One region of the Paenibacillus sp. PK3_47 genome, then DNA from elsewhere that is predicted to be linked to it. Evidence: predicted binding sites of a transcription regulator. Region 1 holds the regulator's gene; each other region holds the start of a gene.
The links. Region 1 encodes Rex, which represses fermentation and respiration genes when NADH is low (regulators of the CRP and FNR family bind a similar motif). Its sites were predicted from a motif close to TTGTGAAATATTTCACAA; they were not measured.
Positions count from the first base shown of each region.

Region 2: the regulator Rex is predicted to act here: its motif matches at 4,216-4,233, upstream of adhE (bifunctional acetaldehyde-CoA/alcohol dehydrogenase).
Region 3: the regulator Rex is predicted to act here: its motif matches at 2,102-2,119, upstream of C2I18_RS11845 (cytochrome ubiquinol oxidase subunit I).
Region 4: the regulator Rex is predicted to act here: its motif matches at 2,770-2,787, upstream of qoxA (cytochrome aa3 quinol oxidase subunit II).

Region 1 covers NZ_CP026029.1:361,900-367,579, forward strand. Annotated here, with positions in the region: gene C2I18_RS01675 (AAA family ATPase) at 1-173, opposite strand, end outside; gene C2I18_RS01680 (hypothetical protein) at 166-708, opposite strand; gene C2I18_RS01685 (cell wall elongation regulator TseB-like domain-containing protein) at 1,284-1,802, opposite strand; gene C2I18_RS01690 (amidohydrolase) at 1,824-3,122, opposite strand; gene C2I18_RS01695 (redox-sensing transcriptional repressor Rex) at 3,109-3,762, opposite strand; gene dinG (ATP-dependent DNA helicase DinG) at 3,951-5,680, opposite strand, start outside.
Region 2 covers NZ_CP026029.1:593,142-598,821, reverse strand. Annotated here, with positions in the region: gene C2I18_RS02865 (DEAD/DEAH box helicase family protein) at 1-1,504, opposite strand, end outside; gene C2I18_RS02860 (Crp/Fnr family transcriptional regulator) at 1,868-2,587, opposite strand; gene C2I18_RS02855 (alpha/beta hydrolase) at 2,948-3,745, shown strand; gene adhE (bifunctional acetaldehyde-CoA/alcohol dehydrogenase) at 4,309-5,680, shown strand, end outside.
Region 3 covers NZ_CP026029.1:2,645,132-2,650,811, forward strand. Annotated here, with positions in the region: gene cydB (cytochrome d ubiquinol oxidase subunit II) at 1-596, opposite strand, end outside; gene C2I18_RS11845 (cytochrome ubiquinol oxidase subunit I) at 583-1,986, opposite strand; gene C2I18_RS11850 (cold-shock protein) at 2,214-2,444, opposite strand; gene C2I18_RS11855 (cold-shock protein) at 2,638-2,838, opposite strand; gene C2I18_RS11860 (S1C family serine protease) at 3,224-4,474, opposite strand; gene C2I18_RS11865 (hypothetical protein) at 4,845-5,051, shown strand; gene C2I18_RS11870 (MBL fold metallo-hydrolase) at 5,020-5,680, opposite strand, start outside.
Region 4 covers NZ_CP026029.1:3,756,707-3,762,386, forward strand. Annotated here, with positions in the region: gene qoxB (cytochrome aa3 quinol oxidase subunit I) at 1-1,543, opposite strand, end outside; gene qoxA (cytochrome aa3 quinol oxidase subunit II) at 1,593-2,609, opposite strand; gene C2I18_RS16675 (polysaccharide deacetylase family protein) at 3,113-4,246, shown strand; gene C2I18_RS16680 (GntR family transcriptional regulator) at 4,805-5,191, shown strand; gene C2I18_RS16685 (ABC transporter ATP-binding protein) at 5,184-5,680, shown strand, end outside.

The DNA.
Region 1 (5,680 bases):
TTGTCAGCCCCTGCGTTAACAGCCAGTCCGCCGCGCAGATGAGCCAGCACAAGCAAAGCGCCAACCATCCCTGCAGCGATAATCACCGGAAAAATATTAATCCCCACAAATGCCATAAAAATCAGCATGACGGGCGCAAAACCGATGAGCACTTCTTTCCAATACTTAGGCATTGGTCCACGCTCCTAACGTTGCCGCAGTACGCGGTAAAATAATAAATTTGCTGTCAGTGCCATTGCTCAGGCTTACGTATACATTATTGTCATCAATTTCAGTGGTTGCTATCACATTCTGATATTCCGGATACTGCTCTTTCAGTCCATCAAGCTCAGTAGGTATAAGTGTATACTTGCGGCCTTCCATCGCTTCTGCAACAGAGAACATGGCCTTATCCCAATACTCATCCAGCAGATCATTCGATTTCTGAGTCACATCCAGCTTAAGTGAACGGCCGCCAATAGCCGACTTTCCTTCCAGGTTCACGTACTGCACGAGCTCTTTCAATTTGGTGCCTGGTGCAAGATCAAGTTTCAAAGTGACCTGGTTGCGGTTAATAGTTATATGTGAATCATTAACTCCTTCATAGGATGATACAATTTTCTGCAGCGGCTCCTGTACAGCAAACTGGCGGTAAGCATACCAGCCCCCGAACAACAGTGCAGCAGACAACAAAGACGTCAGCAGTACAGGTACAAGACGAAGTTTCAATGAACGTCCTCCTCTCAATGATGAACAGCATTATTACTATATTTATGTTAAACCAAACAGCGTGTCTAGCGCTCTTCCGAGACTGACATGCTCTTAAGCATGTCTTAATACAAATAGTAGTATATCACAGGTGTATATACGATTTATAATATAATTGTGAAAATATTTAAAATTTTTGATACTAATTTTTGGGTTGACAAACCGTCTTCTCCTCTATATCGGCAAAAAGACATGGATGATTAAGCTCTCACCATGTCTTTTCGGTATATATCTAATGCTATACTTTATGTACATCAATCACTCAAAGCGGTGAGCAGACCGGCACTAAAGGCTAAGACAGGCAGTGCTAACAAGAAAGACACCAGGGCGAATCCCTGAAACTTGACTCCTTTGCGCCCGTTTCTTTTTCCCGACCAAATCATCAGGAGCCCGGCAGCCAAGCACATCAGATAGACTGTAAAATAATGCAGTTCAATCCCCCCCCCGTTATGGCATTAATGCCCTTAAATCAGCATAAAAACAGCAGGCGGCCGTCTTCCCGCCCCCTGCTGTACATTCTAGTAACGCCCTAACTTTTAGCTGTTCGGTAAGCTGTACCCTTCCCCGATGGCTGCCCCGTCAGCAAAGCGGTAGAATTTGTAGTAATACCGCTCTTTATCCCTGTAAAACACCTGCCACGCATATTCCCCGTTATAGACTCCCGGCAACAGCCGTTTGATCTCAACTCCCGGCAGCTCGGCCGCTAGGGCCGTACGGATCTGTTCTTCCGACGTTCCGCCCGCAACTTCCGCCGCATAAATATCATTTACGCCTCCTGCAGGCTCGCCTTCCGTAGTAAAACGCACCCAGACCATCATTTCCGTCCCCGCACCGTTCTGGCCTGTAACCACCCAGTAAATCGCGTTTTCGTCCCAGACGGACTTCTTCGCTTCAGTAATATCAGTCAAGCCTGCCTGGTTCATGGCGACTTCCTCAGCTTTACTGCGTTCATTCCACTGGTCCTTCATGATATAGGCATAGAACTGGCTTAATCCGAACAGCAGGAGCAGAAACAGGGCTATGCCAAGCAGAAGCCATTTTCTCCTCTTCTTCAAGTGCAGCTCCCTTTCCTTATATTACCGTTTCAGCAGCCCTTCAAAGGTCTCCTGGGCTTTGCGGCGGATTTCTTCCTCATCCAGGGTCAGGCATTGACCGTGCTTCACAACCTGCAGACCGTTCACCCAGACATGCTCCACATCCTTGGCACTGGCCGAATAGACCACATGGGACAGAAGATCCGTATGCGGCAGCAGATGCGGCTGATCGATATCGATAGCGATAAAATCCGCCTTCATTCCCGGTGCAAGCCGGCCCACATTGTCGAGGAACACCGACCGGGCACCGTATTCGGTAGCCATCAGCAGCGCCTCAGGTGCCGGAACCGCTGTCGGGTCTCCGCTTACCCCTTTATGAATGAGAGCAGCGAGACGCATTTCTTCAAACATGTCCAGGTTATTGTTGCTGGCCGCACCGTCTGTTCCAAGAGATACGGGAACACCGGCTCTCAACAGCTCCGGCACACGTGCCACACCGCTGGCGAGCTTCAGGTTACTTCCCGGATTATGCGAAACCCCGACCTTGTAGCGGGCGAGAATGTCAATTTCCTCATCGTTCAGATGAACGCCGTGAGCGATGATTGAAGGACGCGTGAACATTCCCAGCTTCTCCAGGTGAGCCACAGGGCGCAGGCCGTAATCAGCCGCATTCTGCTCTACTTCATGACGGGTCTCGGACATATGTGTATGCATCGGCAGATCCAGATCATGGGCTGCCTGTACAAATTTCACGAAAAAGTCGGGAGGACAGGTATAAGGGGCATGCGGCGACATCATCGTGGTAATTCTGCCGTCCGCCTTGCCGTGCCAGTCTTGTGCAAACCGGATGGCTTCCGCGAGCTTATGGTTCTGCACATCCTCCGGGCACAATCCGATGACACCGCGCATCAGCACTGAACGGATGCCGGATTGCTCAACTACCCGGGCTACCCGGTCCATATGGTCATACATGTCCAGGAAGGTGGTTGTACCGCCCTTGAGCATTTCCAGGACAGACAGAGCTGTACCCCAGTATACATCTTCACCGGTGAACTTTTCTTCCATCGGCCACATTTTTTCCTGCAGCCAGGCCTGCAGCACCATATCATCCCCGTAGCCGCGCAGCAGGGACATTGCCGCATGACCGTGCGTATTGACCAGACCAGGCATGAACAGGAGCCTGCTGCCGTCTATCGTGCTCACACCGTCTTCAATAACGGGCTTCTCTTCTCCTATGTACGTTATCAAATCGTTTTCTATAGTCATGTATCCGTTCAGAACCGGCTGATGGCTTCCCGGAACCAGAAAACGTCCGTTAATGACTGTCTTATTGCTGCTCATTTGCTGTTTCTTCCTTTCCATCGTGCAAATAATAGGCCAGACTCTGCAGATCGGTCGTAAAATCGGCCGCATGTATCCGGATATTGGACGGGGTCTTCAGGATAACCGGGGCAAAATTCAAAATGGCTTCAATCCCTGACTCCACCAGAATATCTGCTACAGCCTGGGCTTCACTGTCCGGTACCGTAATAATACCGATGCGGATTCCCTGCTCACGGATCGTTTTGCCCAGCTCTTCCATAGGCTGGACCGTCAGAGAGTTGATCTTCTGCCCGATCTTGGGTGCGTAAGAATCAAATACGGCTGTGATCTTCATCGTATCCTTCAGATAAGCATTGTAATTGGACAGGGCGTGACCGAGATTACCGGCACCTACCAGAGCCACGTTGATCTGCTGGTCCAGCTTGAGGATGTGGCGGATTTTTTCGATCAGGTAAGAAACATCATAGCCGATGCCCTTGCGGCCAAAATCACCAAAATAGGCCAGGTCCTTGCGGATCTGTGCCGGATTCAGGTCGAGCTTCTGCCCCAGCTCCTGGGAAGACACGGTAGCGATTTCACGCTTTTGGAGATCATTCAGGAATCGCAGGTATACAGGAAGTCTGCGGACAACCGCCTCAGATATTTTTTCCGATTTCATGTATTCTCCTCCTAATGTAAGATGAACAGTCAATATATAGATCATAACCGTTAATGCGGTGAACCTTATGTTACCAGGAACACATCTCACAAAGCACCGCACTAACGGACTAAAGACAATGATATAAATATAAACAATGGCATGACGGGTTAATCAGCAGGCGGCAAGCCGCCAGCATTAGCAGTCGTTCAGGAAGCGCCGCCGTCATCCAGCCATTCCGCAATCCGCGGAACCATCTGATCGGTCAGCATATGCTCCATCTTTGGTCCCGGCAGCGAATACAGGAAGTACTTGCCGTAATTGGACTCAATCACTCTCGTATCATAGACGATGACAATTCCGCGGTCCTGGGCGGTACGCACCAGACGTCCGAAGCCCTGCTTGAACCGGATCACCGCCTGCGGCACAGACATTTTCATGAACGGATTTTTCTTCTGGGCCTGCAGCAGCTCCGCTTTGGCTTCGGCCAGCGGATGGTTAGGCGGCTGGAACGGCAGTCTGACAATCGCCAGGCAGGTCAGCGCCTCACCGGGAATATCTACGCCTTCCCAGAAGCTGCTTGTTCCAAGCAGCACTGCGGCCGGACTGTCCTGGAAACGCCGGATCAGCTTGTTGCGGCTGCCGCCCTCGACGCCCTGGCCCAGCACGGCAATTTCTTCTGAAGCAAGCACCTCCTTGAGCGGTTCATACACCTGCCGCAGCATGCGGTAGGAGGTGAACAGCACGAGCATGCGCCCCTTGGTAGCCACTGCCGCTTCGGCCAGGGAATGGACAAGCTTGTCGACAAACCTGGCATCGCCTATGCTGCCCTTGACGCTCGGAAAATCACGCGGAATAACAAGCAGCGCCTGCTCCCGGTAATTAAACGGGGAAGGCAGCAGTGCCGTCATCAGACGGTCCTGTTCAGCCGCTTCATTAAGACCGAGGTTGTCAATCATGAATTGGAAGGACTTGTCGACAGAGAGCGTGGCCGAAGTCAGCACAATGCTCTTTTTCTTATCGAAGAAAAGCTCCTTCAGCTGGCCGCTGACATCTACAGGTACAGCATACAGCTGCAGCGACTTGCCGCGGTAGTTCCCGCTGCCTTCCATCCAGTAGACATTATTCTCATCGTTAAGGCCCATAAAGAAACGGATCTGTTCACGGATAGACGCCAGGTCCTTGAACAAGCCGCTGATATCTGTGACCAGGCTGTCTGAGGACGACTGGCTCTCGCTCTCCCGCATCTCACTGAGCATCTTGTCACCCTTGCGGATGATATCACTGAGACTCAGATGCAGTGTATTTTCAAGCGGAGCGAGCTCCTCCCACTCCTTGGGCTTTCTGCCGGGATGGAGGCGGGTAACAAGCTGTCCGGCTTCACCTGCGGCTGCGTCGCTGCGTTCAGGGAGCATGGCGAACAGCTTGTCGCTCAGCGTGTCCCAGGTCTCCTTGACTGTCAGAAGATCAGGGTAGATCCTGTCGATCGTACCGCTCCACTCCGAAGCCTGCTCGCTGCCTGAAGACTGCAGCATCTGGCGCAGCGCCGGCAGCTGACCGCTGCGGCTGTCCTTATAGAGCCGGGTAAGCGTGTGGGCCACAGTGAAATATTTCATCTGCATTCCAAGATGCTTGCCGGCCACATCCTCCAGATGGTGCGCCTCATCGATGACAAGGTGCTCATAAGCAGGCAGCAGCTGGTGTCCCGCCTTCACATCCGCGAACAGCTTGGAGTGATTGGTAATGACAACGTCAGCAATTCCGGCTTCATGCTTGGCCCGGTGATAATAACATTTGCGGAACCACGGGCAGGCACGGCCCAGGCATGAATCCGTGTCACTGGCCACGGTCTCCCAGAAATCGCCGCCCCTGCCGTTCAGATTCAGCTCCTCATCGTCGCCCGACTGCGTCTGGGTCAGCCAGACTAACATTTGGGCAG
Region 2 (5,680 bases), 230 kb from region 1:
TCAGAACACCGACCGGCAGCTCTTGCCCGCCCGGTTCCTTTTCTTTTTCTGACAGTCCTCTGCGGATACTCTCGAAAATTGGTACTACACCAAGGCGCTGAAGGGGCTGTTCATCCCCCGGATGCTTCGGCATGTCTTCCTTCCGGATATAATCGGCCAGAATCACCATACGCAGCCCGTTCCCGAGGACCGACCTTTCGAAATCGAGAATATGTCCGATTTGCTTCAGCTTGGACACGCTTTGAACCAGCATCTTGTTCAGCGCCGGCGTTGACCGCAAGTACAGCTTCCGCCGCTCAATCATTCCGAGCTGGCTGAGCCGCCTGTGAAGCTCCTTCAGCTCCGGCCTATCGGAATCCACATGATTATCTTTAAACAGGATTCCGTTCAGCAGTTCCTCAAGCCATTCGTAGGTTAGATCTGGTGTATCCTTCTCTTTCAGCCCCAACAGCATGACAGCTCTGCGCCACTCCGGCTGATCTGCCGCCCGCAAGTAAATAACCATGCTTGAGTAATATTCCGGAGAAGATAAAATCTCATCCATATGGGATTCTGCGTTCGTAATCCAGGGATGACCGGCGATCAGCCCGGTCAAAAACACATCACGAATGAGCTCATCTCTCAAACCTGCAGCCTGTAGGCGGAAATTACGGATCCGGGCAGACTCGTTCTTTTCAGGAGGTGTCAGCATGATATAATCCTGATGCGGGCACAATTCTCCATGCCTGACAAGCTCCGGCACACTGATTTCTTCATTTATTGGCCCGCACAGCTCGATGTACCGCTGCCACTCGTTTGGGCTCACATCATACGGCGGCGTTGCCGTCAGCGCAATTTTAGTTGGCTGCCCCAGCATGTCACACAATTGAAGGGCACTTCTCCACCAGGACACACGCAAATGATGCGCTTCGTCAAAAATGACCGTGTGAATTCCCAGCTTCTTCAGTTTTCCGATAATTTCATTCGCTGCTAAAGGCGGATCGGCAGCAGTTTCCTTTTCCGCAGCATCAGTGTCTTCTTGAAAAGCCGGCTTCGGAGTATAATCATACTCGGCAGGGACATCTTCCGTATCATCGGCTGCCGCTACGATCCTCTCTCCACCTGAGGCAGAAAACTGCTGTTCTCTAAACTGCTCCAACTTTTCTCCGGAATCACCCAGAACAGCATGAAGAGCCTGATAAGTTGTAATCGTGATCATGGCCGGATGATGTATGGATGTTGACAACCAATCCGGACGTTCGTCCTTCCCCAGAAAAAGTTCTGTGAAACGGTTCGCCCACTGCTCCTTGATCGTCAAGGTTGGTGCCAAAATGATTGCCGGGCGGTTGATGCGGAGCATAATTTCCAGACCCAGAACGGTTTTGCCTGAGCCTGGCGGCGCGACAAGATGCAGGTGCCGGTTACGTAAATGCTCCTCAAGTTGATCCAGTATCCGCTTCTGATAGGAGCGCCACGGATAGCAGAATTTAATAGGGCCGGGAAAGGTTTTGGCGTGGTTCTCCATCTCAGTCACCTCTCGTAATAGATTTCATTCCATCCCTCATTACGCGGGAAATATAAACATCTGTCAAGATAAAGGCATGGATTTAAAGTGGGATATTACATAAAGCACTGATATATCTTATTAATCAGGTAGCATGAAACTGAAAGCTAATGGGAGGGGGAGATATAGCGGAATTGTCGTAAGAGCCGGCATCACCGGTCGTAATGACTGCAGTAGAGTGGATGAGGAAGCTGTAAGCCAAAGCATTTTACACAAAAAAAAGACACCGGACAAGGCGTCTTCGACCACTCTATTGTATGGTTAAAAAATATTTGGGCCTGATATGTTTCAGTGAGGAGAATAGAGGGTATTATTACTAGGAAATTAAATGCGGCAGATTTCGTTAGGACATAATTCGCAATGGCAGATTTCCTGAAGCATGCCCAGATCTTTGATCACAATCATTCCATTCTCATACTCAACAGCATCTTTTTTGCGCAGATCACTCAGCATCCGGTTGACGCTCTCACGGGTAGCGCCGATCATGTTGGAGAGATCCGTATGCGTGATTTTTTTGTTGATCAGAATATTGTCGCCGTTCTTCTCGCCATAGGTGTTGCCCAGACGGATTAGCGTGGAGCACAGGGCGCCCGGTTTGCCGTACATCATCAAATCACGGAATTTAGTCTGTGTAAGACGGTGGTGAATACCCATCCACTTCATAAAGTCGATGGCGAAATCACAGTGCTGGCAGATAAGGATTTCAAGATCCTTCTGCTCAATTACACCAACTTCGCTCTCTTCAATAACCTCGGCGGTGAAGCTGTGCTTGGTGCTGAAGAAAGGATCTGCCTGCCCGACCATGTCACCAGCCTGATACATATACAGAATCAGTTCTTTGCCTTCGTCTGTAGATTTGGTCAGCTTTACACGTCCACGTTTGATATAAAACAATTTATCCGAATAGTCACCTTCCCAGAACAAGTGAGATCCTTCTGGTACTATGCGCTCTTTCATTGTAACGAGAAGTCTGTTAAAGTTCTGTTCGGAAAAACAGTTTGTATTCCCGTGGGCCTCGATAACATTGTAATGTTCCTTGATCATAATCGATATCCCCTTTATTCCCTCAGTTTTTCAATAAATTTTAAATTAATTATACCTTGAAATCCCTCATTTTGGTTAAGTATTTTCGCGAAAAAGTGTCGAATTTTTAACATTGTGATAATTTTCACTTCGAAACGATGATATTTAGCATGATTTCCTGCTCCAGCAGAGGCCGGATTACTGGGATTGATGCTTATTATAACAGTTGTTTTCGGTGATGGACACCATAAAGGAATTTTGTCTTGTTGAGGGCAGCAAGTGATTGCATGAACGATAAGACCTTGTTAGACTTATGGACAGGAAGTGTGTAACTGCTTTCATTTATGTTATTTAATATTGAGGAAAGCCTGAGGGATGAAGATGGAAACATTATTGCTATGGCCCGGGGGAACTCCGGGCTCGCTCGGTGACAGTCCGGAGGATCTTCCGGCAATTACGCCGTATCTCGTAGAAGGGAAAGGTAACGCGGCTGTTCTGGTGTGTCCTGGAGGCGGCTACGGGATGCGGGCTCATCATGAAGGCCAGCCGGTGGCGGAGTGGCTGAATACGCTGGGAATCTCGGCTTTTGTCCTGCGGTACCGTGTAGCACCCTATAAGTACCCAAGCGCGCTGCATGATGCCCAGAGAGCGCTGCGCACCATCCGGTCCCGTGCAGATGAATATGGCGTTGATCCGGACAGACTGGGCATTCTCGGCTTTTCTGCCGGAGGGCATCTGGCCTCTGCTGCGGGAGTATTGTTTGACCGGGGGCAGGCTGAGGCAGCTGAGCCGTTAGAAAGGTATTCCAGCCGTCCCGATTTTATGATTCTTTGTTATCCAGTCATTACAATGGGGGAGGAATTTACGCACCAGGGCTCGAAAGGCAATCTTCTTGGTGAGAATCCGGATAAGGAAATGGCCAACCGGCTCAGCAGTGAACTGCAGGTCACTGCAGATACTCCGCCGGCATTCCTGTGGCATACCTCGGATGATGCCTCCGTTCCTGTAGAGAACAGTCTCCTGTTCGCAGCTGCATTAAGACGCCATGAGATTCCGTTTGACCTGCATGTATATGCCCATGGCCGCCATGGTCTCGGACTGGCAGATGAAGAGCCTCATACACGCGGATGGACTGACGCCTGTGCTTCCTGGCTTCAGCTGGGCGGGTATACAAAATAGTTTGACCTTTCTGACACTGCGGAGCGAAGGGACTTCAGTTCGCTTGTGCAAGCTAGAGTGACCGATACTAAGAGAATATATTAACTCATTAAAATAGCGGCAGTCCGGGGCAAGACTCTCTCGTCCCTGGCTGCCGCTATTTATAATAGATAAAGTTGGCCGGACTAAAGAAGGAAGAGGATCTTTTTCCGCTTCAGTGGGCGGGGGGGATCCGTGTAAAAATGCGCACGAAACACAATAGAGAGGAATTCTCGGTGTTTTTAAATAAATCTATTGCACAAAGTAGTGCAGACCCCCGGACGTATTGATTCCGCAAAAAGAGTCGGCTTTCTCTGTAAAATCTTAGATTTTAAGTATTATTATTTCTTGTATGAGCATGTATTCATGGGTGGCAGCCCAATAAATGTAATATCAGCCTGAATATGATCGAATGTAAGCGCTTTGAAAACAAATCAAAAAAACTTTAAACTTTGTGAAAGAATTCACTATACAACCCGAAGGGGATGTGATAAGATAAACGTGTAGAGAAAAACAACCTAAAAATTGACAGGAGGACGAGGGAGATGGCAGTAAAGAACGAAGTCGCCGCCCAAGTGAAACAGACCACCGCTGAAGAGTATATTCAGACATTGGTGGATAAAGCAAAGAAAGCTCAGGAAGCGTATATGGCGCTTGACCAGGAGCAGGTTAACACAATCGTTCATGCAATGGCTCTGGCAGGTCTCGACAAACACATGTACCTGGCAAAATTGGCTGTCGAAGAAACAGGCCGCGGAGTATACGAAGACAAAATTACGAAGAACATCTTCTCAACAGAATATATCTGGCACGGAATCAAGTATGACAAAACCGTAGGAGTTATTGAGGATAACCCCTACGACAACTTCCAAAAGATTGCTGAACCAGTCGGAATTGTAATGGGCATCACACCGGTAACCAACCCAACATCCACCACGATGTTTAAAGCTCTGATTGCCGCTAAGACACGTAACCCTATTATATTCGGTTTCCACCCGTCCGCGCAAGAGTGCAGCGCTGCAGCAGCTAAGATTCTGCACGATGCAGCAGTCAAAGCAGGTGCTCCTGAAAACTGCATTCAATGGATTGAAATGCCGACGATGGACAAAACGAACGCACTGATGAACAATCCGGACGTTGCACTGATTCTGGCTACAGGCGGATCGGCAATGGTTAAGGCAGCATACAGCTGCGGCAAACCGGCTCTTGGCGTAGGTCCTGGTAACGTACCGGCCTTCATTGAGAAGAGTGCAGATATTGATCAGGCGGTAACGGATATCATCCTTTCCAAAACATTCGATAACGGTATGATCTGCGCCTCTGAGCAAGCCGTTATTATAGAAGATGCAATTTTTGACCAAGTGAAAAAGAAAATGATCGCGAACGGCTGCTACTTTGTCAATAAAGATGAAGCTGCCAAGCTGACTAACGGCGCGATGAACGTAGAGAAATGTGCAGTTAACCCGGCAATCGTAGGCCAATCGGCAGTGAAAATTGCTGAGATGTGCGGTATCCAGGTACCAGCCGGAACGAAGATTCTGGTTGCTGAAATCGAAGGCGTAGGCCCTAAATATCCGCTGTCGGCTGAGAAGCTGAGCCCGGTTCTGGCCTGCTACAAGGTGAAAAATGCTGACCAAGGTATCGAACGCGCTGCCGAGATCGTTGAATTTGGCGGTATGGGCCACAGCTCGGCGATCCATTCCAATAATGAAGAAGTGATCATGAAATTCTCGAACCGCCTGCAAACCGGACGTATCCTCGTCAACTCGCCTTCGACACATGGCGCAATCGGCGACATTTACAACACGAATATCCCTTCGCTGACCCTGGGCTGCGGATCTTATGGACGCAACTCGGTATCGCAGAACGTTACTGCCATCAATCTGATCAACGTGAAAAGGGTGAATCGTCGTACCG
Region 3 (5,680 bases), 2.3 Mb from region 1:
TTCTTGGCCAGCTTGCGCGCCCGGAGCTGAAGATCGCCGGTCGTACGGAGCGTGGTGAACATCAAGCCGTGTACCAGACAGAGCATGACCACTGTAATTCCTGCTACAACTGTATACACATTTACGATATCAAAGAATCCGGCATACATTTGCATTTCGCCGTCTATCGGCAGCCCCTTGATGAAGCTCGCGAACACTACGGCCAGCAGGAACGGCGGGAGAAAGCTGCCGAAGAAAATGCAGGCATCCCAGGTTCTTTTCCAGGCCAGCGAGTCACGTTTGCCTCTGAATTCAAAGGCTACGCCGCGTGCAATCAGCGCAAGCAGTGCGAAGACAAACGGGATATAGAATCCGCTGAACAGTGTGGCATACCACTCCGGGAACGCCGCGAACATCGCACCCGCGCCAGTCAGCAGCCATACTTCATTCGCATCCCAGAACGGACCGATGGAGTTGATGAGTACCCGGCGTTCTGTGTCATTTTTGGCCAGAATCTGTGTTTCCATTCCGACACCGAAATCGAAGCCCTCCAGAAAGAAGAAGCCGATAAATAACACTGCAATCAGCACAAACCACAATTCATTAAGAGAAAGCATGCGATCCCTCCTTAGTGTACGGATCATGTGATTCACCGTGATCGTGATCCATGGCATAAGGGCCTTTTTTGATAACCTTGATGAACAATCCGATCAGTACAGCACCCAATATTGCGTAAATTGCATTAAAAGTAATTACAGAGAACAGGATCGAACCGGCCGAAACGTTAGGAGACACACTGTCTTCTGTTGTCATTAAGCCGAATACCGTCCACGGCTGGCGCCCGATCTCTGTCATAATCCAGCCTGAAGTATTGGCGATTGGCGGAAGCAGCAGCCCCCAGAGCATAAACCGCAGGAACCAGGTGTTCGGACGCTCCATCTTTTTGCGCCACATCAGATACATCGCATACAGGCCAAGCACGATCATTAGTGTACCTGCGAGCACCATAATCCGGAAGCTCCAGAACGTGGTCCGTACAGGCGGAATATAGTTACCCGGGCCATACTGTTGTTCATACTCTGCCTGCAGCGTGTTCATCCCTTTAACATCACCGGAGAATTTACTGTAGGACAGGAAGCTCAGCAGATATGGAATTTTGATCTCACCGGAATTGGATTTATTCTCAGGATCAATAAAAGCACTGACGGTCCAGGCCGCCGGGTCACCGCTATCTTCCCATAGCCCTTCGGAAGCAGCCATCTTCATCGGTTGGGTCTCTACCAGGTACTGTGCTTGAGCATGTCCGGCCACAGCCACTCCGATGGAAGATACGATCCCGACAATTGCGGCAATTTCAAAAGATTTTCTGAAAAAAGGAACGTCCTGCTTCTTGAGCATTTTGTAGGCGCTGATCCCTGTTACCAGGAAGGCGCCAGTCGCATAAGCAGCGAGCACGGTATGCGGGAATTCCACCAGCAGTTGTCCGTTCGTAATCAGCGCAAAGAAATCATTCATTTCAGCCCGACCGTTATTAATAGCAAAGCCTACCGGATGCTGCATAAAAGAGTTAGCTGCCAGAATCCAGAATGCCGACAGCATTGTTCCGAAGGCTACCAGCCAGATGGACAGCAGATGGATCTTCTTGGATACCTTATCCCAGCCGAAAATCCAGAGTCCGATAAATGTGCTCTCCAGGAAAAAGGCCAGCAGCGCTTCAATGGCCAGCGGAGCTCCAAATACATCACCCACAAAACGGGAATAATCCGACCAGTTCATTCCGAACTGGAACTCCTGCAGGATCCCTGTTACTACACCTACCGCAAAGTTAATCAGGAAAAGCTTCCCCCAGAACTGTGCCATTCTTTTGTACTCTTCATTGCCTTTTCTGACATACATTGTCTCCATGATCGCAATCAGGAGCGCCAGACCAATAGACACCGGTACAAAGAAATAATGAAAAATTGTTGTAGACGCAAATTGTATGCGCGACAGCATGACTGCATCCATTTTTTCTTCCCCTTCTTTCTCCCTATTCAATATGTCTATTCTGTCAAAAAAGCAGCGGCTGAAGTGTGATATTTATCACATAAAACATCCCGTTTTGACCTAAAAAGCAATAAATTTGTGACAAATATCACAATATAACGTAAAGAAAGCAAAAAAAATAAGACGGTTTAACCGTCTCGGATTTGTTCATCGTATTTATATAGCGTCTTGACTCATAAAGGCATTGGTCAGGTAATGGAAATACCCTTTTTCAGCGATTTAAGATCGCCGTTGGAATTGAGCAGTTGCGGCAGCATCTTCATGCTGCGGACCATTGGAGCATGACAGAGACGGCAAGAAGGTATAGTTTCAAAGGCAAAGTTATCCCTCATCCATCCGTTACATCCATCATTGGTACAGGCCCAAATTGCGGTATTTTCCTCCGGTACTTCCTCCATAGGCTTCTTCCGGTAGTTCATTGCCGTTCCTCCCTTCCTTTATGTCACCCAGATACATCTCCTGATACGTAAAAAAGCATCTGCCGATGCCCCTTCTAAGATGTGTCAAATCCTGTTGTACGGTTGCTCTTTCTGATCGGTCAGTATATTATACTGCTGATCTTATAAAAAAAGACCGTCCCAACTTTCACAAGCGGGACGGTATCTTCTATTATTACAGTTTTACAACGTTTTCGGCTTGTGGTCCACGGTTGCCTTGAACAACGTTGAATTCAACGCGTTGGCCTTCGTCCAAAGTTTTGAATCCTTCGCCAGTGATTGCGGAGAAGTGTACGAATACGTCGCTTCCGCCTTCAACTTCGATGAATCCGAATCCTTTTTCTGCGTTGAACCATTTAACTGTACCTGTTTGCATGTGTGTTACCTCCACAAATTTAAATTAATATGTTCTTTTTATCTTCAAACAAAGAAAAAATTCACACATTGAAAAAGGTTGTAATGCCATTGACAGCCCTTTTCAATACGAGAATTAGGTATCAAATGTATGATTACTAACATGTTACCACACCTGAATAACAAAGGCAAGCCAGACATCCGAAATTCTCCGGTTTTTCCGTTATTAGGTCATCTTCCCAATGTAAGGGTTATCAGGTCGTAATGGACAGGTGGTACTGACTTATACTTTATATATACCCTGTTCATTTCACGTTGAAACGGGCCGCTCCTAAAAATTTATAAGAGCGGCTGGACCGCTTCACTTCATTCTGCTGCTTCACTATTATATACCGCTGTTCCGGTTATTATTCTTCCGGCTTCTCAAGAAGTTTGACTGTAACCTGGTTCATCTCACCGTTACGGTAATACGTTATCTTTAGATCGTCTCCGATCTTGGTCTGGTCATACAAGTACTTGCGCAGCGACAGTGTAGAAGTAATCGGCTCATCATCGAACTTGATGATAACATCGTTGAGTTGCAGGCCTGCCTCTTCAGCCGGTCCCACCGCATCCAGCACGACTGCACCGTCCTGCACACTGCTTGGCAGCTTGAGCTCCTTGCGCTGATCCTCGGCCAGCGGCACGTACGGGTTATTAAGATCCACAGTGTACACGCCCAGATAGGAACGGGCAATTCTTCCGTTAGCTGCAAGCTCATCCGCAGTCTCCATCACATGGTTGGCCGGAATGGCAAAACCGAGTCCTTCAACGCCTGTATCAGAAATTTTCATAGTGTTAATGCCGATCACCTTGCCGTCCAGATCGACCAGCGCTCCGCCGCTGTTGCCCTCATTGATTGCAGCGTCAGTCTGAATGACCTCCTGCTCCCAGTCATAGACGCCGTCCTGGTTGAGGGATACCGGAATAGGCCGCTCTGTGAAGCTTACAATTCCGGAGGTCAGGGAATCGCCAAGCCCCAACGGATTGCCGATCGCAATGACAGTCTCGCCCAGGCGGACCTTGGAGGAATCGCCGATTTGGGCAACAGACGTAATTCCCTTGGCACTAATAGAGAGTACCGCAATATCGCTGACCTTATCGGCACCTACAAGCTCAGCCTTATGTGTCTGACCGTCGACGGTAACCACCTCTAGCTTGCCTGATCCTTCAATGACATGATTATTGGTAATAATGAAAGCTTTGCTGTCATCTTTTTTATAAATAACTCCCGATCCCAGTGCCGATTCATCGAGAATGTTAAGTTCCTCATTATCTTCTTTATGATTGATAATACTCACTACTGCAGGACGGGCTAGGGCCGCAGCCTGAATAATCCGGTCATACGGATCACCGCTGCTTACTGTTACCTTATCAATGACCGGGGTCTCCCGTGCCTGTTCCTGATTCAGCTGGCCTGTTACCAGACTGAACAGCAGCACCGCAACCACCGCACTGATCACTGAACTGATCACCGATACCTGCCATGTAGACAGGCCGCGCCGTGATCTGCGCACTGTCCATTTGCTGCGGCTGGTCAGAACCTTCGGCGGCTCCTGCTCCCTGCTGCTGCGCCGCGGTACTTTGGTTGAATAGAAATCATCATCAAACAATCCCACCGTTACATCCTCTCCCCTCTATTGCTGCTGCATTCAGACCTGAACGCCAAGCAACCACGCCCGAGCTTTCCTCTGTATCTCTTAGACTCCCGGAAGCTCTAAAAAGTTTCACTATATTCATTCACCACAAAATTAGGTCTTGTAAGCGCAAGGGGGCTTTGATTCTTGCAATATATGAATTAAGAATAAGCTTGTATCCGGAATATTTTGCAACTTAAAAGACTACAATAATAGAAGAGCCAATGTCTTACGCCTGAAGGCGGTTCTATATAATTGTATCACAGGCTGAGGCATCACCCGCATTTTTTCTGCCGGAATAGTGATGCGAATTTTTTACATCTCGGGCTTCGGCCGTACAGGAGGGCTTACCTTGGAATCTTTTTCGACAAGCATGGATCTCGTGCAGTTTATCAGCAAGCTTGGGGATCTGAAGGATGAACATTATCATCTGGTCCTTGTCCAAAGCGCAATGATTGAGCTGCTGATTGACAAAGGACTGATCTCACGCCAGGAGCTGGAGCACAAAATTGCTGAAGTCGACCAGCTTATGACTGGCTCACCTTATCCCATGGCGTAGGCCGGTCATAATAGGTGTCGCATAATTTGAATTCACTGTCCTTATAAAAGCAGCCCCGGTCCTCCATTGCCCCGCGTACAGACATTTTGGCCAGGTCCATCATGTTATGATCCCGGCTCAGATGGGCAAGATAGGTCCGCTTGGTCCGCCCGGTCAGAATTTCGCTGAGCGCCGCACCGGCAGCTTCATTGGAGAGATGGCCCATATCGCCGAGAATCCGCCGTTTGGTATTCCAGGGATAACGCCCCATTCTAAGCATCTCTATATCATGATTTGCCTCCAGGACCAGCACATCTGAACCCTCTATGGCCGTACGTACTTTATCGCTGACATAGCCCAGATCCGTCGCTACACACAGCTTCTCCTTACCGTCATAGAAATTATAGCCTACCGGCTCCGCGGCATCATGGGAAATCGCGAACGATTCTACACGCATACTGCCAAAATCCTTATGCTGACCGGTCTCGAGAATAATCCGGTTATGCTCCTCGATCGCTCCGATCCCTTTTTCAATCGCTCCCCAGGTGTTGAGGTTGGCATAGATCGGAAGATCGTATTTGCGCGCAAAAGCCCCGAGTCCCTTAATGTGATCAGAATGCTCATGCGTCACCAGAATGCCGTCAATATCT
Region 4 (5,680 bases), 3.4 Mb from region 1:
TACTCCAGTAGATGTTGTAAACCAGAATAACAAATCCGATGGCCAGACCCAGTGCACCGACGAAGGACAGCATATTCAGCGGACCGAAGCCGGTCTCTTCCGAATAAGTGTACATCCGGCGCGTCATACCCATCAGTCCCAGGAAGAACATCGGGAAGAAGGTTACGTTAAAGGAAATAATGATCCACCAGAAAGCGTGTTTGCCAAGACGTTCGTTCAGACGGAAGCCGAATACTTTAGGGAACCAGTAGTGGAAGCCCGCGATAACGGCGAATACTGCGCCCGGAATCAGAACATAGTGGAAATGCGCTACAAGGAACATGGTGTTGTGGTACTGGTAATCCGCACTGGCCATCGCCAGCATGACGCCGGTAACACCGCCGATGGTAAAGATCGGAATAAAGGCCAGCGTATAAAGCATTGGTGTTGTAAAGGTAATCCGCCCTTTTCGGAGGGTGAACAGCCAGTTGAATATTTTAACCCCTGTAGGCACGGCTATCGCCATTGTAGTAATGGAGAAGAAGCTGTTGACCATAACGCCTTGACCCATAGTGTAGAAATGGTGAGCCCATACCAGGAAGGACAGGAGGGAGATAATCACCATACTGAAGACCATGGATTTGTAACCGTACAGGTTCTTTTTGGAGAAGGTCGCGATAATTTCACTGTAAATACCGAATGCCGGCAGAATAACGATGTATACCTCCGGATGGCCCCATACCCAGAACAGGTTCGCCCAGAGCATATCCATCCCGCCGTTGGCCATCGTGAAGAATTGAGAGCCGAACAGCCGGTCGAACATCATCAGGGCAAGTGCTACGGTAAGCACAGGGAATGCAAATACGATAATGATGTTAGTGATCAGCACGGACCATGTGAACATTGGCATTTTCATCAGGGTCATGCCTGGTGCACGCATTTTGAGGATGGTAACGATGAAGTTAACCCCTGTAATAAGCGTACCGATACCGGAAATCTGCAGTGCCAGAGAGTAGTAGTTGTTACCTACAGTCGGACTGAATTCAATGCTTGCCAGCGGGAAGTAAGCGGACCAGCCTGCATCCGGCGATCCCCCGACAACGAAGGAAATGTTCAGCAGCATCGCTCCCATGAAGAAGAGCCAGAAGCTGACGGCGTTGAGGCGCGGGAAGGCAACGTCTCTTGCACCGATTTGCAGCGGAATGATTACGTTCATGAGACCGATGATAAACGGCATCGCCATGAAGAGGATCATAATCAGACCGTGGGTCGTAAATACCTCATTATAGTGCTGCGCATCCAGAAACTTCATTTCCGGTGCAGCTGTCTGCAGACGCATCATCAGGGCGTCCACACCGCCGCGGAACAGCATCAGCAGGGCGGCGAGGATGTACATAATCCCGATTTTCTTGTGGTCCACAGTCGTGAGCCATTCGCGCCAGAGGTAGCCCCATTTTTTAAAATAGGTCAGCCCAACGAGAATCCCGATGGTGGCGAGAGCGATACTGATCATGGCCCCATAAATCAGGGGTTCGCCGTGAACCTTAAATTTTTCTAAATCCATTAGGATGGCTCCTTTCAGGTTGGTACAATTGCTTCATACTATTTAAGAGCTAGTTGCTCTCGTGAGTGTGTTCTTCAACGTCTGAGCTTGGAAGCGGCTGCTCCACTTCAGGATGCGGCTCACCGTCAAATTCGGTTTGACTGGAAGGCTCCGGTGAAGGATGAATATCCTTGTTGTCGATATGTTCCGGATTTCCGTTTTCCATCTGGTCCTCAGAGCCGTGTCCGCTCATATGATCGCCATGGTCTCCAGGAGGAGGGCTGAACGTCAGATGGGTGGATGAATAGGTTTTGCGTCCAAGATGTTCGGCAGCCAGCAGACCCTTGAATTCATCCTCTGTAAGCTCAGGTGCGGTTTCTTTAACTTCATTGACCCAGTCAGTGTATTCCTGATCGGTCATAACAAGCGTTTCGAATTCCATATGGGCAAAGCCCTTACCGCTGAAGTTCGAGTTCTTACCGATAAAAGAGCCTACGGTATCTGCAGAGAGGTGCAGCGTTGTAAGCATGTCGCTCATGGCGTACTTTTGTCCGGCAAGCTGCGGAACCCAGAAGCTGGTGATTGTACCGAAAGAGTACAATCTGAATTCAACTGCACGGTGAACCGGAATGTTGACGTAGTTCACAGTTTCGATGCCTTCCTCAGGATAGCTGAAGTGCCATTTCCAGTTGGAAGAGGAAGCATAAATGACCAGAGGCTTCTGATCCTTATACTCATCAGCCACATTCTCGACAGCATGGGTGGACTTGACAGTCACAACGGACAAGAAGGCTACGATAATAATCGGGATGATGATCCAGATCGCCTCGAGTAACTTATTGCCCTCCTCATGTTCCGGAATGTAACCCTCATTGCTTTTCTTCGCACGATATTTCACCAGCACGAAGATATATAAGATGTAGACAACTGCGAGAACGAAGGCCATCGTTATAATGGAGAGGATGATGGTGTCAGATAACGTTCTTGCAGCAGGCCCCTTCGGATTCAGCACGGTTAAGGAGCTGCATCCCGGCAGGAGAAGGATAAGGCTGAGAAACAAAGCGTATAACGGTCCCTTTTTTTTCATATAGAACTCCTTCCTTCAATACTTCTTTTCATTAGCCGTACATTAGCCATGAAACAATAACCTGTATCTATAATAAGAACTACATACCCATTTTTCAAAATACATTAATTACCATATAAGCTAGATAAGTCCTTAATAATGTCGATTAAGTTAAATATGTGTGAGAAATTTGTTACAAATATTGTTAGGTATGATAAAGATCACTGTAGTGGCGCGCTTTAAGCTTATTTTAAGGTAGTTCAAAATTTGTTCACATATTAAATAAAGTTCCTTTTTTCGTCACATTTATAGTGCGTAAAAAACGTTGATTTTAACCGTCTTTTGCTTGATACGACAGTATTCGACGAATTCTGCATTTGGAACAATAATCATTGAATTTGTGTCATTTATCACTGTCAAAGGGTAACAACATTTTATTGTGGCGGTTACAATCTCTCAAATTTCCATTCCGTTAACTATGATAGAGTTATATTCAAATATACATAGATAGGAGATTAATGCTCGTGATTAAAAAAGTAATGCTGCTGTTCCTGTCCTTATTTCTTTGTACCGGCATTCTTCAGTCTGCGGCAAGTGCTGCAGGTGCAAACCCCGTTTCGAAGCTCGGAGTCAATGACAAACTGAGCGATATAGAACCAGTGTTTTCCGCTGGCCGTTATTATGTTCCGCTGCGCCAGCTCGCAAATGAACTGAACTGGACCCTGACCGGACTTAAGGAAGGAATTGCGGTTGCAGGGAACGGAAGAACACTCCGCCTGCTTCAGGGAGAAGGGGGCGCAGTGCTTCAGGATGGCACAGCTGTAGAGATGAACACCTTCCTGGAGAAGGGATCGCTGATGGTTCCGCTGCAGCTCAGCAGCCATCTTGGTTATATAATAACCTACCAGCCTGATAAATATTTGCTCAGGGTGCGCAATGCCTCGGCGAAGCTTGATGATACGGCATTTGCGGCCAAGTATCAGCAGGAACTAAAGCCCCGGGCTGCTGCTGAGCCGGCTCAGGAAGCAAAACCGGGCACGCCCGGGCAGACTGTCTATATGACCTTTGACGACGGGCCCTCGGCAACGACAGGGCAGCTGCTGGATATTCTCGGCCAATATAAAGTGAAGGCGACCTTTTTCATGCTTGGACAGAATATGAACCGTTACCCTTCCGCTGTGAAGCAAACCGTGAAGCTTGGGCAAGGATTAGGGCTGCACGGGATGACCCACCGCAAGGAGAAATTCTATGCTTCCCCGGCCGCAGCACTTGCGGAAATGGCGGATGCCAATGCTGCACTGAACAGAATTGCCGGTGCGGGCACAACGCTGATTCGTCCGCCTTATGGGAGCAAACCTTATTTCACGAAGTCCTTCAGGGACAAGGTGCTGAACCAGGGTTATCATCTATGGGACTGGAATGTGGACTCGGAAGACTGGAAATACAAGGAGAACAGTGACAAAATCTACACTTCTGTGATGGAGCAGGTCCACAAACTGAAGAAGTCCAAGACAAGTCCGGTAATTTTGATGCATGATCAAAAGGCCACGCTGAAGGTGCTGCCGCGCCTGCTCGAAACGCTGAAGAAGGAAGGCTATGACTTCCAGCTGATTACGAAAGATCTGCAGCCGGTGAATTTCTGGAAGGATACCCGCTGATCTCTGGCTTTTTCGTGATAAAGCAATTATACGTAAGATACGAGAACGGTCCCTTAGGGGCCGTTTCAGGCCGTTGAGAAAGTCTCGACAACCTTATTTATGCGATCTTGATTCACGACACCGCATTAACAATTGCCGGCTTCAATTCATCAACTGACGCGCACCAGAACATAGTAATGACTTGGAAATGCTGAAAAGCTAATGCTAACGGACCCTAGATCCTTTATCTTGCGCCAGAGGTGTTGTTTTGGGATTCTAACGGACCCTGGATCCGTTATTTCATCGAAACGGGGAAATTTATGGCAAATAACGGACGAAGTGTCCGTTAGCGTGCGAAAGGGGACGAGGCATATAACAGAGACAGCGTCCTCAGATATGGAAACGCAGCAAAGGAACCCAAGACCATTAAAAGGGTTTCTCAATACTTTGGAACGGTCCCTTAGGGACCGTTTTTTTGCTGTCAAGGTTGACAGCTGTTTCTAACTGTATTAATAATAGTAATACAGTTAATACACCTAGAGAGGTTTACCTACACAGCATGATGAATGGAGGACGGTTATGTTCGAATTGGATGTTCGCAGCCGCAAGCCGATTTACGAGCAGTTGACCGACAAGGTCAAGGAAATGATTATGCACGGCATCCTGCGGACGGATGAACAGCTTCCGTCGGTAAGAGCCTTGTCCTCACAGCTGACAGTCAACCCCAACACGATCCAAAAGGCTTACCGGGAGCTGGAACGGGAGGGGTATATTTACTCTTTGCCGGGAAAAGGAAGCTTTATTGCACCAATGCACCAGGAACAGAATGAAGGCAAGAAGGCGGAGCTCCGCACTGAACTGCTCCGGCTCATGGCCGAAGCCGTCTACCTCGGCTTTACCGAGGGGGAAATCGGGGCGCTGTACCGCCAGGTGCTTGAGGAGAGAGAGGAGAAGAACCATGATTGAGATCCGCGGAGTCAGCAAAATTTTTCAGGGGGAGAAAGCTGTTGACAGCATCTCGCTGAGTGTACATAAGGGAGCGATTTATGGACTGCTCGGTTCGAACGGGGCAGGGAAAACCACACTGCTGAAGACGCTGGCCGGCATCTACCGGCCCGAGGAAGGGACGGTCAGCGTCGGCGGACAGCCGGTATTCGATAATCCCGAAGCGAAAAGAAATGTTATTTTTATGCCGGACAGTCCGTATTTCTTCCCGCAGTCGAATTTGAAAAGTATGGCTGCCTTTTATCAATCTATATATCCCGGCTGGAGCACGAAGCGTTTTGAGGAGCTGGCTTCTGTCTTTCGTCTGGATCAGCGCAGGAAGCTGAGCAGGTTCTCTAAGGGGATGCAGCGGCAGGCGGCATTCTGGCTCGCGCTGAGCTGCACCCCGGAAGTGCTGGTCATGGACGAGCCGATCGACGGTCTGGATCCGGTCATGCGGCGGCAGATCAA